2 regions of the Oceanibaculum indicum P24 genome follow, and region 1 is predicted to be linked to the other one. Evidence: predicted binding sites of a transcription regulator. Region 1 holds the regulator's gene; the other holds the start of a gene.
The links. Region 1 encodes PhoB, which activates phosphate uptake and scavenging genes when phosphate is short. Its sites were predicted from a motif close to TNTCATAAAACTGTCA; they were not measured.
Positions count from the first base shown of each region.

Region 1 (7,120 bases):
GCGGCCGGAGGATCTGGATGGGCCGGAGCAGTTCCATGTCGTGCTGCTGGATAATGGCCGCAGCGCGATGCTGGGCACCGAATTCCAGGAGATGCTGCGCTGTATCCGCTGCTCGGCCTGCATGAATCACTGCCCGGTGTACAGCGTGGTTGGCGGCCATGCCTATGGCTGGGTCTATCCCGGGCCGATGGGCGCGGTGCTGACCCCGACCCTGGTCGGTGTCGAGGAGGCCGGGCACCTGCCGAACGCCTCCACCTTCTGCGGACGCTGCGAGAGTGTATGCCCGATGCGTATTCCGCTGCCGAAGATGATGCGGCATTGGCGCAAGCGGGAATATGAACGCAAGCTGTCGCCGGCCCCCTACCGCTCGGGCCTCGCCCTCTGGGCGTTCTTCGCCAAGCGGCCGGCGCTCTATCAGCGCCTGACCGGCATTGCCATGAAGCTGCTTGGCCGGTTCGGCCGGGATAAGGGGCGGTTCCGGTCGCTGCCGCTGGCCGGGGGCTGGACTTCGGTGCGCGACATGCCCGCCCCGCAGGGTCGCACCTTCCAGGAGCTTTACCGCGAAAAGAAGGGGGCCGCCTGATGCCCGACATGTCCCCGCGCGATCAGATCCTGGCCGGCATCCGCCGGTCGCTTGGCCGCAGTGCGCTGGACGGCGAGCCGGCGGCGCAGCTGGAACAGCGGATCGCGGAGCACAGGCCGAACCTGATCCCGCAGCGGGCGCAGCTGCCGCACGACCAGCAGGTCACCCTGTTCGTCGAGATGGCTGAAGGCGTGCAGGCCACCATCAGCCAGGTCGCGGATGCCGCAGAGGTCCCTGACGCCATCGCCGACTATCTGGCGCAGCATAATCTGCCGGCCGAATTGCGCGTGGCGCCGGATGCCTGGCTGTCCGGCCTTCCCTGGGACAAGCGCCCGACCCTGACTATCAAAACCGGCAAGGCGGAGGAGCCGGATACGGCCAGCGTGACCCCGGCCTTTGCCGGCATTGCCGAGACCGGCACGCTGATGCTGACCTCCGGCCCGCACAGCCCGACCACACTGAACCTGCTGCCCGAGACCCATATCGTGGTGCTGAAGAAGAGCCAGATCGTTGGTTCCTACGAGGATGGCTGGGCGCGGCTGCGCGATGCGCAGGCGAAGGATTCCATGCCGCGCACGGTGAATTTCATCACCGGCCCGTCGCGCACCGGCGATATCGAGCAGAAGATCCTGATGGGCGCCCACGGACCGCGCCGGCTGCACATTGTCCTGATCGACGGCTAGGCATGGCCCGGCGGCGCGCCAGCAAGGACGAGGCTGAGCTTTTCCGCCAGGTCGTGAAGGATGCCAAGCCGCTGCCGCAGGATAAGCGCCTGCGGTTGGGCAGGCTGGATGAGCTGCCGCCGGAACCGGTTCCCGCCCCCCCCGAGGCCGAAGGCATGGCGCCGGCCAGCCGCAAGCGCGGCCGGGTGCCAAAGGACGAGCCACTTCCTCAGCCGGTCGCACAGCCGGTCAAGGCGCCGGTCATCCTGCCGGCCCTGAAGCATGATAGCGCGCCAGGGCTCGACAAGCGCAGCCAGATGCGCCTGAAACGCGGCCAGGTCGCCATTGAGGCGCGCATCGATCTGCATGGGATGACGCAGGATGCCGCCCATGTGGCACTGAACGGATTCATCGCCCGGTCGCAGGCGCGCGGCCTGCGCTGCGTGCTGGTGATCACCGGCAAGGGGACGCGGCGTGACGAATTCGGCCGCTATGAGGCTGGCGTGCTGAAGCGCGAGGTGCCGCGCTGGCTGAATGAGGGCGGCAACCGCGAGAAGGTGCTGGCCTTCGTCCATGCCCAGCCAAAGGATGGCGGCGGCGGTGCGCTCTATGTGCTGCTGCGTCGGGTGCGGGAGGAGGCATGACGCCATTCGGGGAAAGGCTGCGGGCGCTGCGTGCCGCGCGTGGCGTTACACTGAAGGAGATGGCGGCTGCGCTGCAGGTCTCCTCGGCCTATCTCTCGGCGCTGGAGCATGGCCATCGCGGCCGGCCCACCGACGGGCTGATCCATCAGATCTGCGGTTATTTTGGGCTCATCTGGGACGATGCGGAAGCGCTGAATCGGCTGGCGGAGATATCCCATCCGCGCGTCACCATCGACACGGCCGGCCTGTCGCCAAGCGCCACCAGGCTGGCGCACCAGCTGGCGCGGAAGATCGGGATCCTGGACGAGGAGAGGCTCGCGGCGCTCTTGAGCCAGCTCGAAGACTCGCCGAAAAAGCCGGAATGACAGGGCGATAAACGGGAATAAAATAATATTTTACATTAATTTCTTATATAGAGTCGACGCACTGATGGAGTGTCAAGCGAATTGCGGCGCGACGGCATCCAGCGCATAGCCGGCCGACCGGACGGTGCGGATCGGGTCGCCCTCGGCATCCTCGTTCAGCGCCTTGCGCAGCCGGCGGATATGCACATCCACGGTGCGCGGCTCGACATAGACATCCGCCCCCCAGACCGAATCCAGCAGTTGTTCGCGGGAGAAGACACGGCCCTGATGCTCCAGGAAATGGCGCAGCAGGCGGAATTCGGTCGGCCCAAGATGCACATCGCGGTCGCCGCGCTTCACCTTGTGGGCGGCAATGTCCATGACGATGTCGCCGCAGCGTAGCGTCTCGGCATCGGCGGCAGGCCGGGCGCGGCGCATGACGGCGCGGACGCGGGCCAGCAGTTCGCTGGGGCTGAAGGGCTTGGTGACGTAATCGTCGGCGCCGGCATTCAGGCCTCGTACCCGGTCGCCTTCCTCGCCGCGGGCCGTCAGCATGATGATCGGGATGCTGCGGGTCTGCGGGGTGCGGCGCAGCCGGCGGCAGACCTCGATGCCGGACAACAGCGGCAGCATCCAGTCCAGCAGGATCAGGTCGGGCCGGCGCTCGGTGGCCAGCAGCAGCCCTTCCTCGCCGTCGCGCGCTTCGAGGACCTGGAAGCCCTCGCGCTCCAAATTGTAGCTGAGCAGCGTGACGATCGCGGCTTCGTCTTCGACAATCAGGATCAGCGGCTTCATCGTGTGGTCCAATCTCGGCAGGCCTCAAGGGAAAAAGGCCAGTGGAAATGTTTCAAACCGTAGGTCAGTTCTCCGGCTCGACGACGGTGAACGCGCTGGTGTCGCCCTTCGGCCGCTCGGCGGTCAGCGGCCGGCCGGTTACCTGGTAGTACAGCGTCTCGGCGATATTGGTGGCATGGTCGCCGATGCGCTCGATATTCTTCGCCATGAACAGAAGATGCGTGCAGGGCGTGATGTTGCGCGGGTCTTCCATCATGTAGGTCAGCAGCTCGCGGAACAGGCTGGTGTACATCTCGTCCACCTCCTCGTCCCGGCGCCAGACCAGCAGGGCCTTTTCGGCATCCTGTTCGACATAGGCGTCCAGCACTTCCTTCAGGATCTGCTGCACCATCCGGCCCATGCGCGGTATACCGGTCGCGGGCCGTGCCGGCGGTACCTGGTTCAGGGCCACTGACCGCTTGGAGATGTTCGCGGCGTAGTCGCCAATGCGTTCCAGATCGGCGGAAATCTTCAGCGCGCCAACAACGCGGCGCAGATCCTCGGCCAGCGGCTGGCGCAGTGCCAGCATGCGAACCGTCAGATCGTTGACATCATGCTCCAGGCTGTCGATCTTCAGATCGCCCTGGATCACCCGCTCGGCGATGGTGCTGTCGCGCTTCGCCAGGGACTGGATGCAGTCCTGCACCTGCGTCTCCACCAGCCCGCCCATCTGCGAGATGAGATTCATCAGCCGCTTCAATTCCTCGTCGAAGGATTTCACGGTATGGGTGGGCATGAGGCTTCCTTTCCAAGGGCATGATCGATGGCGGACCGTGCGCCTGCGCTATCAATAACGGGCTTGCACGGCATAAATACTACGTTTCGATGACGCTTTTATTACATCGACATCGAATCGGGGGTTTTCGCGGCGGCCGTTCAGCCCGCGGATGCGGCGACCGGCAGATAGACGGTGAAGGCGCTGCCCTTGCCGACCTGGCTGTCGACGGAAAGCGCCCCCCGGTGGCGGCTGACGATGTGCTTCACGATGGCAAGGCCAAGACCGGTGCCGCCAAGATCGCGGCTGCGCGCCTTGTCGACCCGGTAGAACCGTTCGGTCAGGCGCGGAATATGCTCGCGCGGGATGCCCTCGCCCTGGTCCTGAACACGGATCAGGACCGCGCCATGCGGTGCCTTGGGGAAGGCTGCCGGCACGCTGTCGGCGCGCCGGGCCGTTACCCGGATCGGTGTGCCGGGCCGGCCATATTTGGTCGCATTGTCGATCAGGTTCTGCGCCACCTGCGCCAGCTCGTCCTCGTCGCCGGTGACCGGCGGCAGCCCGTCCTCGATATCGAGCTGGATGTCCATGTCCTTGGTCGCCGCCTGCATGTCCAGCGTCGCCTTCACGCTGGAAAGAATGCGCGACAGGTCGGCCAGCCCGCGCGGCGGCGTATGCTCGTTCAGCTCGATCCGCGAAAGCGACAGCAAGTCGTTCACCAGCCGCGACATGCGCAGGCTCTGCTCATGCATGATTTCCAGGAACCGCTCATGCGCTTCCGGATCGTCCTTGGCCGGGCCGCGCAGCGTCTCGATGAAGCCGACCAGCGTGGAGAGCGGCGTGCGCAGCTCATGGCTCGCATTGGCAACGAAATCGGCGCGCATCTGCTCCGTGCGCTTCATCGCCGTCAGCTCGTGCATCAGGATCAGCGCCCGGCTGTCATCCGGCCCCGGTTCGCGCAACGGTTCGACACTGACGGCGAAACTGCGCTCGATGGGCACCAGCATGGTCATCTCGACAGTGCGGCCCTGCCCCTGTTCAAGGGCCGTCTCCACCGCCTTCAGCACCTCCGGATGGCGCAGATTGCTGGCGACCGCCCTGCCCGCCAGCGCCTCGCCGAAGATCTCGCGGGCGGCCCGGTTGGTGGCCACGATGGTTGCCTCGGCATCGATTAGCAGCAGCGGGTCGGGCAGCGATTCCAGCGCGACATGGGCGGCATGGAGGCGCTGCCGCAGGGCGCCCAGATTTTCCGCCTGCACGCGATGCAGCGATTCGATGCGGCCGGCCAACGGGGCGAGCGGGCTGTTCGGCTCGATCTCCGCCGAACCGCCCTCAACCGCCGCTTCCAGCCGGGCAATGCGCTGAAAATGACGCTGCACCAGCAACGCGAAGATGCCGGGAGAAATCGCCCAGCCCAGCAGGGCGGGCCAGCCATTCAGCTGGCCGCCGGCGACCAGCACCAGCAGCACCAGCCCGACAGGCAGGGACAGCAGCAGGCTGGTCTTGACGATCGCGGAGCGCGACAGTCGGGTTGCGGGCATGGGGGCCTCGGGCTGGCGGAAGGCTTAACGGAACCTACAGCATAGGCCGGCAGGGATGCCGCCGGTCAACCGCCATATCGTTACATTACGGCGCCAACCTGCCAGGGGATGAATTCCGCATCGCCGAAACCCTGGGCCTCGCTCTTGGATTTCTCGCCAGAGGCCACGCGCAGGATGAGGTCGAAGATGCGCTGGCCCATATCCTGGATCGAGATGCCCTCATCCAGCACGGCGCCGCAATTCACATCCATATCCTCCTCCAGCTTGCGGTACATGGCGGAGTTGGTGGCAAGCTTCAGCGAGGGCGAGGGCTTGTTGCCGAACACCGAGCCGCGCCCGGTGGTGAAGCACACGATGTTGGCGCCGCTGGCCACCTGCCCGGTCACCGAACAGGGGTCATAGCCCGGCGAATCCATGAACACGAAGCCCTTGGTGTTGATCGGTTCGGCATATTTGAACACGCCGGTCAGGTTTGTCGTGCCGCCCTTGGCAGCGGCACCCAGCGACTTTTCCAGGATGGTGGTCAGGCCGCCGGCCTTGTTGCCGGGCGAGGGGTTGTTATTCATCTCCCCGCCATTGCGGCTGGTGTATTCCTCCCACCAGCGGATGCGCTCGATCAGCTTCTCGCCGGTCTTGCGGTCGATGGCGCGCCGGGTCAGCAGATGCTCGGCGCCATAGATTTCCGGCGTTTCAGAGAGGATCGCCGTGCCGCCATGCCGGACCAGCAGGTCAGCGGCCGCGCCCAGCGCCGGGTTGGCGGTAATGCCGGAATAGGCGTCGGAACCGCCGCATTGCAGCGCCAGCGTCAGGTGGCTGGCCGGCACGCTGGTGCGGCGCGCCTCGTTCGCGGCCGGCAGCATGGATTTCACGATCTCGACGCCGCGGTCCACGGTCTTGCGGGTGCCGCCAATGTCCTGGATCGTCATGGTCTGGAAGCGCGGGCCGCGCTCCAGCCCGTAGGCCTCCAGCAGGAAGTCGATCTGATTGACCTCGCAGCCGAGGCCGACCATCAGTATGCCGGCGAAGTTCGGGTGCCGGGCATGGCCCCACAAGGTGCGCTGCAGATTGGCGTAGCCCTCCCCCGAATCTGCCATGCCGCAGCCGGTGGAATGCACCAGCGCCACCACCCCATCGACATTCGGGTACTGCGCCAGAATGTCCGGCGTGATCGCGGCGGCGATGTATTTCGCCACCGTGGCCGAGCAGTTCACCGAGGTCAGGATGCCGATATAGTTGCGGGTGCCGGCCATTCCGGTCGGGCGCAGGAAGCCCTGGAAGGTCGCGCGCTCCGCCTCCGGTACATAGGCGGTTGGCTTCGCGGCACTGGAAAAGGCATAGTCGCGCTCGAAATCGCGCATCTCGACATTCTGCACATGGACGTGATCGCCGATCGCGATGTCGTCGGTCGCGAAGCCGATGATCTGGTCGTATTTGCGGATCGGCTCGCCGGCCCGGATCGGCGCTGTGGCCACCTTGTGGCCGGCGGGGATGGAGCCGTTGACCGTCAGTTTCTCCGCCGGCAGGGCGGTGCCCGGCATCAGCGCCAGGCGGGCAACCACGACATTGTCCGCCGGATGCAGGCGGATGCTGAGGCTCTCGGTTCCGGACATTGGCTCATGCCCCTCCTACAGGGCGCCCCCAGCGCAGGGGGATTAGCGATAGATCAGGGTCGGCAGCCACAATGAGAGCTGCGGTATGAAGGTGATCAGCAGCAGCACCGTTACAAGCGGGATCAGGAACGGCGCCGTCGCGGCCACGCATCGCTCGAAGGATACGCCAGATACCCGCGACAGCACA
Region 1 is NZ_AMRL01000002.1:202,191-209,310, reverse strand. Features, by position in the region: gene P24_RS02950 (LutB/LldF family L-lactate oxidation iron-sulfur protein) at 1-583, shown strand, start outside; gene P24_RS02945 (LutC/YkgG family protein) at 583-1,266, shown strand; gene P24_RS02940 (Smr/MutS family protein) at 1,269-1,889, shown strand; gene P24_RS02935 (helix-turn-helix domain-containing protein) at 1,886-2,254, shown strand; gene phoB (phosphate regulon transcriptional regulator PhoB) at 2,327-3,028, opposite strand; gene phoU (phosphate signaling complex protein PhoU) at 3,093-3,803, opposite strand; gene P24_RS02920 (ATP-binding protein) at 3,944-5,323, opposite strand; gene P24_RS02915 (UxaA family hydrolase) at 5,404-6,933, opposite strand; gene P24_RS02910 (TRAP transporter large permease) at 6,976-7,120, opposite strand, start outside.

Region 2 (7,120 bases), on a different contig from region 1:
CGGGCCGTGGTCCGCGATGTCTATGGGCCAGCCCGCGCCGCCAAGGTGCTGGCCTATATGTCCAGCGCCATGGCGCTGGTACCGGCGGCTGCTCCCATCCTGGGCAGCTTCCTGCATGTCTGGTTCGGCTGGCAGGCGAATTTCTGGGTGCTGGCGGGCTTTGGCGGCACGGTCCTGGCGGGGCTGCTGCTCCTGCTGGCGGAGACGAATGCGCAGCGCAACCCCCGGGCGCTCGACCCCGCCATCCTGATCGGCAATTACCGGCTGCTACTGCGCGACCACACCTATCTCGGCTATGTGCTGACCGTCGCCTTTTCCTATTCCACCATCTTCAGCTTCATCTCCGGCTCCTCCTTCGTGCTGATCGGGGTGCTGGCTGTGCCGGAAGAATATTTCGGCTTCTGCTTCGCCGCCGTGGTGCTGGGCTTCATGAGCGGCGCGCTGGCTGCCGGGCGGCTGACACTGCGCCTGGGCGGCGACCGGCTGATCCTGCTGGGCGCTACGCTGGCCGCGCTGGCGGGAACCTTCATGGCCGGGCTGGTGCTGGCGGGCCTGCCCAGCGTAACCGGCATTGTTGGCCCGTTCGCGCTGGTCATGGCCGGAATCGGCCTCATCATGCCGAACGCGATGGCCGGCGCCATCGGCCCCTATCCGCAGATGGCCGGCGCCGCCTCGGCGCTGATGGGTTTCCTGCAGATGGGCATGGCCGCAATCGTCGGCATCGGTGTCGGTCACTGGCATGACGGCACCGCCATCCCGATGACGGCCAGCATCGCCGCCATGACCATCCTGGCGCTGCTCAGCTTCCGGTTTCTGGTATTGCCCAGGAAGCGCTAGGCGGAAACGCTAATTCCGGGCGCCGTGCGACTCAGATTTCCGCATAGATTTCGAGGATATTGCCGTCGGGGTCCCTAAAGAAAACTGTCCGGTGACCGAAGGGCTGATCGGTCACCGGAGATTCGAGCGCCACGCCCTTGGCCTGCAATTCCTCGGCGCAGACCGCAACCGCCTCTGGCGGAACACGGAACGCCAACTGCACGGATAGCGCACCCGGTGGCAATTGCGGGTCATCGAACCGCCCGCCATATGTGGTCAGCGCCAGAATGGTCGGCCCAATCTTGTATTCGAGCCAGCGCGCGCTGAGCGTCCGCGTGAGCGGGAAGCCCATTACCTCTTCGTAGAAGCGCCGCATCGCATCGAAATCACGCGCGTAGATGACGGTGTAATCGATCTGGCCGATCTGGCTGAGGCCGCTCATGCCTGTCTCGCAGGCCGTCGCGAGTCCAACACACCCCTAATCCCGCGCACCGGACAGGCCATCCACGCGGTTGCCCGGCGCGACACCGGTCGTTGCCAGCGCCGGCCGCGACGGCTCGACGGAGGCCTGCTGGATACGCATCAGCGCATGGGCGAACAGCGGGCTGGGCGGCAGCCCCTGATGGCTGCGCTCCATGAAAGCCTGCCAGGCCTTTGCCGGCAGGCCGCCGCCGGTGACCTTGTTCATCGGCGCAGCATTGTCATTGCCCATCCAGATGCCGGTGATGAGATCGCTGGAATAGCCCACGAACCAGGCATCGCGATAATCCTGGCTGGTGCCGGTCTTGCCCGCCGCGGGCCGGCTGAGCTGCGCCGCACGGCCGGTGCCCCGGGAGATTACACCGACCATCATGTCGGTCATGGCGGCCGCCTCGGCAGGGGACATGACCGGGCCGATGCCTGAGCCATTGTGGCGGAACAGCACCAGCCCGTCGGCATCGCGGATTTCCCGGATGCCATAGGGGATGACGCCCTGCCCGCCATTGGCAAAGGGGCCATAGGCGCCGGTCAGCTCCAGCAGGCTGACTTCGTTGACACCCAGCGGCAGGCTGGGGTGGTTGGCCAGTTCCCCCGACAGGCCGAGGCGGCGCGCGGTCTGGATCACCCGCGACCGGCCGACACGCTCGGCAAGCCGAACGGTCGCGACGTTCGAGGATTGCGCGAAGGCATCGGCCAGCGTCACCGTGCCATGATGGCGACCGTCGAAATTAGCCGGACTCCAGTCACCGATGCGGATCGGCTGGTCCTCAATGCTGTCCGTCGGTTCCCAGCCGGCCTGCAAGGCCGCCAGATAGACGATGGGCTTGAAGGCGGAGCCGGGCTGGCGCTGCGCCTGGGTTGCCCGGTTGAACTGCGACTGGCCGTAATCGCGCCCGCCGACCATCGCCCGCACCCCGCCATCGAGGTCGAGCGCGACCAGCGCCGCCTGCCCGGCCTTGGCGGCCTTGCCGTCCCGCGCCAGCGCGCTGTCGAGCGTCTCTTCCGCGGCGCGCTGCAAGGCCGGTTCCAGCGTGGTGACGATGATGATGTCGCGGTCGATATGGCCGAGATAGCCCATGGCGCGATCTAGCACCCAATCGGCGAAGTAGCGCGCGCCATCGCCGCCCCGCGCGCCGACGGCGATGGCCGTGCCCTGCTTTGCCGCGCGGGCGGCGGCCGCCGAATCGGCCAGGCCAGCATCCACCATGCTGGCCAGCACCTGCCGGGCGCGGCCATCGGCCTGCGCCTTGTCGCGGGACGGGTTGTAGCGCGAGGGCGCCTTCAGCAGGCCGGCCAGCATTGCCGACTGGTAGAGATCGAGGTCGCGCGCGCTGCGCCCGAAATACCGCCGGGATGCGGCATCCACGCCATAAGTGCCGGCGCCGAAATAGACCCGGTTCAGATAGATGCCGAGGATTTCATCCTTGCTGAACTTCCGCTCCAGCCAGAGCGCCAGCATCACTTCCTTGATCTTGCGCTCAAGGCTGCGTTCGGAGGTGAGGAACAGGTTCTTGGCAAGCTGCTGGGTAATGGTGCTGCCCCCCTGAACCACGCGGCCCTCGCGGAAATTGGCGACACTGGCGCGGGCAAGGCCGATCAGATCGACACCGAAATGATCGTAGAAACGCCGGTCCTCAATGGCGATGACGGCACGCGGCAGGTGCGGCGACATCTGCTTGACCGGCAGGGTTTCGCCATAGACCTCGCCGAAGCTGGCAAAGGCAGCGCCATCGGCCGAGAGCAGCTGCACACTGGGCCGGCGCGCCTGTTCGCTGAGGGTGGAAATATCAGGCAGCTGATAGGCGAAGTATCCCATCACCCCGGCAAACAGCATGGAGAGCCAGACCAGGGAAACAAAAGACCATTTTAGTAAAAATCGAGCTATTCCGTATCGAGGCGTTGTATTGCCGCCTTTCGTGCGACGGCGCTGCGTGTCGGCTTTCGCCCGTGCTGCTGTCCGCTTTCCCGCCATGGAGCCCCGAACGCCTTATCCTCGGCCAACCATTATCATGCTTTAGAGATATATGCCAATTAGCTTATCGCCACTTGGAATCGATGCCCCCGATTACCCGGATCGGCTTCGATCTTGCGTCTCCGATAGTGCGAAGGCCTTCAAAATCGCCAGTTTTAAGCTTTTGGTTTAACAGTCCGTTAATATAAACATGAATTTCAGTACATTATCAGAGAAAATTGATCCAGCGTCAAACCTTCCGCTCCTGCGCCAGCAGACGGCGCTTGCGATCGATGCCCCAGCGATAACCGGCCAGTGACCCGTCCTGGCGCACCGCCCGATGGCAGGGGATGACCAGCGCCGCCGGATTAGTGGCACAGGCCCGCGCCACTGCGCGCACCGCCGCCGGCCGACCGAGTGCAGCCGCAATCTCGCTGTAGCTGCGCGTTTCGCCGCGCGGAATGGCGCGCAGCGCCTCCCACACCTGATGCTGGAAAGCGGTCGCGCGGATGTCGAGCGGCAGGTCGAGATGCGGGCTGCGCCCGTCCAGATGCGCAAGGATCGCCGCCAGCGCCGGCGCCAGCCCCTGCTGATCCGGTACCCGCGCAGCCTTAGGGAATTCGGCGGCAAGATCGGCCAGCGCCTCATTCGCATCATCAGCGAGGCCGACCGCACACAGCCCGCGCTCCGTCGCGCCGACATAGAGTAGGCCGAACGCTGTCTCCGCCATCGCATAGCCCAGCGCCATGCCCTCGCCGCCCTTGCGATAGACTGCCGGCGTCATGCCGAGATAATCCCCCGCCTTCTCATAAAGACGGCTGCTGGAGCCATAGCCGGCACCATAGAGGGCGCTGGCCACATCCTCGCCTTTGCGCAGATGGTGGCGCAGCCGCGCCTGCCTGCGCGCTTCGGCATATTGTTTCGGCGTTACCCCGACCAGCTGCTTGAACAGGCGCTGAAAATGGAACGGGCTGAGGCCCGCACCCGCTGCGAGCGTCTCCAGATCGGGTGCCGGCTGTTCCGTGCGCTCGATCTCCCGGCAGGCGCGGCGTACCGCCACCATGCGCGGATCGGCAAGGGCAGCCTGTTCCGGCCGGCAGCGCTTGCAGGCACGGAACCCCGCCTGTTCGGCGGCTTCAGGCAATTCATAGAAGCCGATATTCTCGCGCTTGGGCTTGCGGCTGGGGCAGCTTGGCCGGCAATAGATCCCCGTCGAGCTCACCGCATAGACGAAATGGCCATCGGCATCGCTATCGCGTGCCAGAACTTGCAGCCAGCGTGCCTCTTCATCCGCCGGCTGCATGACCGCCCTCTGTGGCGCCGCTTCCTGTCGCTGGGCCCGCATGATCTTCTCCTCGTCATCCCGCTTCACAGGCACCAGTCTCACCCTTCGGGAAAGGCTTCACTACCCGAAGCTTGCGGCCTTATCCGCGGTCGAAATAGAGTCTCCGACGCTCACACGGCTGTAATAAAAGCTTCACAAATTTGTCGCGAGAGCATAATGAGTTCAGCCTACAAGAGGGCTCCAGCGTACCGCTGATCAGCCCATAAAGGGGGGACCTGAAATGATCATCCGCAAGTTTACACTCGCTGCTGGCGTTCTCGCCACCGCGCTCACCGGCGCCAGCGCTGCCCATGCGCAGACCGAAATCCAGTGGTGGCACGCCATGGGCGGCCGCTTGGGCGAGCTGCTGCAGGCCCAGGTTGACAAGTTCAACGCCTCGCAGAGCGAATTCAAGGTCGTTGCCACCAACAAGGGCAACTACTCCGAAACCCTGAACGCCGGCGTCGCCGCGTTCCGCGCCAAGCAGCAGCCGCACCTGCTGCAGGTGTACGAGGTCGGCACCGCCAGCATGATGGCCGCCAAGGGCGCGGTGAAGCCGGTCTATGAGGTGATGAACGAGAATGGCTTCCCGTTCGACCCGAAGAACTATCTGTCGGCCGTGACCGGCTACTACAGCACGCTGGACGGGAAGATGCTGTCGTTCCCGTACAACAGCTCCACCCCGGTCATGTATGTGAACAAGGACCTGTACAAGAAGGCCGGTATCGACACCGCCACCCTGCCCAAGACCTGGGCCGAGGTCGCTGCCGCCGTGGACAAGCTGAAGGCCGCCGGCGTCGAGTGTCCGATGACCGTCTCCTGGCAGTCCTGGACCCAGCTGGAGAACCTCAGCGCCTATCACAACCAGCCCTTCGCCACCAAGGCGAACGGCATGCTGGGCATGGATGCCGAGCTGACCTTCAACGGCCCGGTGCAGGTGAAGCACATCGACATGCTGGGTACCTGGGCGAAGGAAGGCAAGTTCTTCTACGGTGGCCGCCGCAACGAGGCTGCCGCCCGCTTCCGCAGCGGCGAATGCGGCATGATGTTTGAAAGCTCGGCCGGCTATGCAGGCGTGAAGAAGGAAGCCAAGTTCGACTTCGCGATCAGCAACCTGCCCTACCACGCCGAAGTCGAGGGCGCGCCTTACAACACCATCATCGGCGGCGCGTCGGTGTGGGTGATGACCGGCCATTCCCCGGCGGAATACAAGGGTGTGGCCAACTTCCTGAACTTCCTGTCCTCGCCGGAAGTGCAGGCCGAGTGGCACCAGAATACCGGCTATCTGCCGATCACCTACGCCGCCTATGAGCTGACCAAGAGCCAGGGCTTCTACGAGAAGAACCCGGGCACCGACATCGCCATCAAGCAGATGACCGGCAAGGCCCCGACCGATAACTCCAAGGGCCTGCGCCTGGGCAGCTTCGACCAGATTCGCACCATCATCGACGAGGAGCTGGAAGGCGTGTGGTCCGGCCAGAAGACCGCCAAGGCGGCTCTGGACAATGCGGTTGCCCGTGGCAACGAGCTGCTGCGCCGCTTCGAGCGGGCCAACAAGTAACCCGCTGACGGCTCAAGACGACGACAGAGGGCGGCGCATCCTTGCGATGCGCCGCCTGAGTCGTTACCAAGCCACAAACCTCGCCCTTTTCTGCAGAACAGACCGCCCCGATGGAAAAACGCGTCGTCTTCCGCCAGCGCCTGCTGCCGCTGGCCCTGGTCTTTCCCCAGCTGGTGATCACGGCTGTGTTCTTCCTCTGGCCGGCAAGCCAGGCGCTGTACCAGTCCTTCCTCATCGAGGACGCATTCGGCCTGTCGAGCGAGTTCGTCTGGTTCGAGAATTTCGAGAACCTGCTGAGCGATCCGCTGTATTTCTCCTCCTTCAAGACCACGGCCGTGTTCAGCATCTCGGTGACGGCGCTGTCGCTCGGCATGGCGCTGGTGCTGGCCGTCATGGCCGACCGCGTCATCAAGGGCACCGACGCTTACCGCACCCTGCTGATCTGGCCCTATGCCGTGGCCCCGGCCATCGTCGGCGTGCTGTGGCTGTTCATGTTCAACCCGTCGACCGGCCTCGTCGCCTTCTGGCTGAAGCAGATGGGCTATAACTGGAACCATGTGCTGAACGGCAACCAGGCCATGACGCTGATTGTGTTCGCCGCCGCCTGGAAGCAGATCAGCTACAATTTCCTGTTCTTCCTGGCCGGGCTGCAGGCAATTCCGAAATCGCTGATTGAGGCGGCTGCCATTGATGGCGCCGGCCCGTCGCGGCGGTTCTGGACCATCGTGTTCCCGCTGCTGTCCCCGACCACCTTCTTCCTGCTGGTCGTTAACATCGTCTATGCCTTCTTCGACACCTTCGGCATCATCCATGCCGTCACCAAGGGCGGTCCCGGCAAGGCGACCGAGACGCTGGTGTACAAGGTGTTCTCGGACGGTTTCGTCAGCCTCGACCTCGGCGGTTCGGCGGCGCAGTCGGTCATCCTGATGGCGATCGTCATCACGCTGACCGTCGTGCAGTTCCGCTATATCGAACGCCGCGTGCATTA
Region 2 is NZ_AMRL01000023.1:10,077-17,196, reverse strand. Features, by position in the region: gene P24_RS14830 (multidrug effflux MFS transporter) at 1-837, shown strand, start outside; gene P24_RS14825 (VOC family protein) at 869-1,258, opposite strand; gene P24_RS14820 (transglycosylase domain-containing protein) at 1,295-3,130, opposite strand; gene ada (bifunctional DNA-binding transcriptional regulator/O6-methylguanine-DNA methyltransferase Ada) at 3,498-4,592, opposite strand; gene ugpB (sn-glycerol-3-phosphate ABC transporter substrate-binding protein UgpB) at 4,813-6,132, shown strand; gene ugpA (sn-glycerol-3-phosphate ABC transporter permease UgpA) at 6,243-7,120, shown strand, end outside.
Region 2: the regulator PhoB is predicted to act here: its motif matches at 4,712-4,727, upstream of ugpB (sn-glycerol-3-phosphate ABC transporter substrate-binding protein UgpB).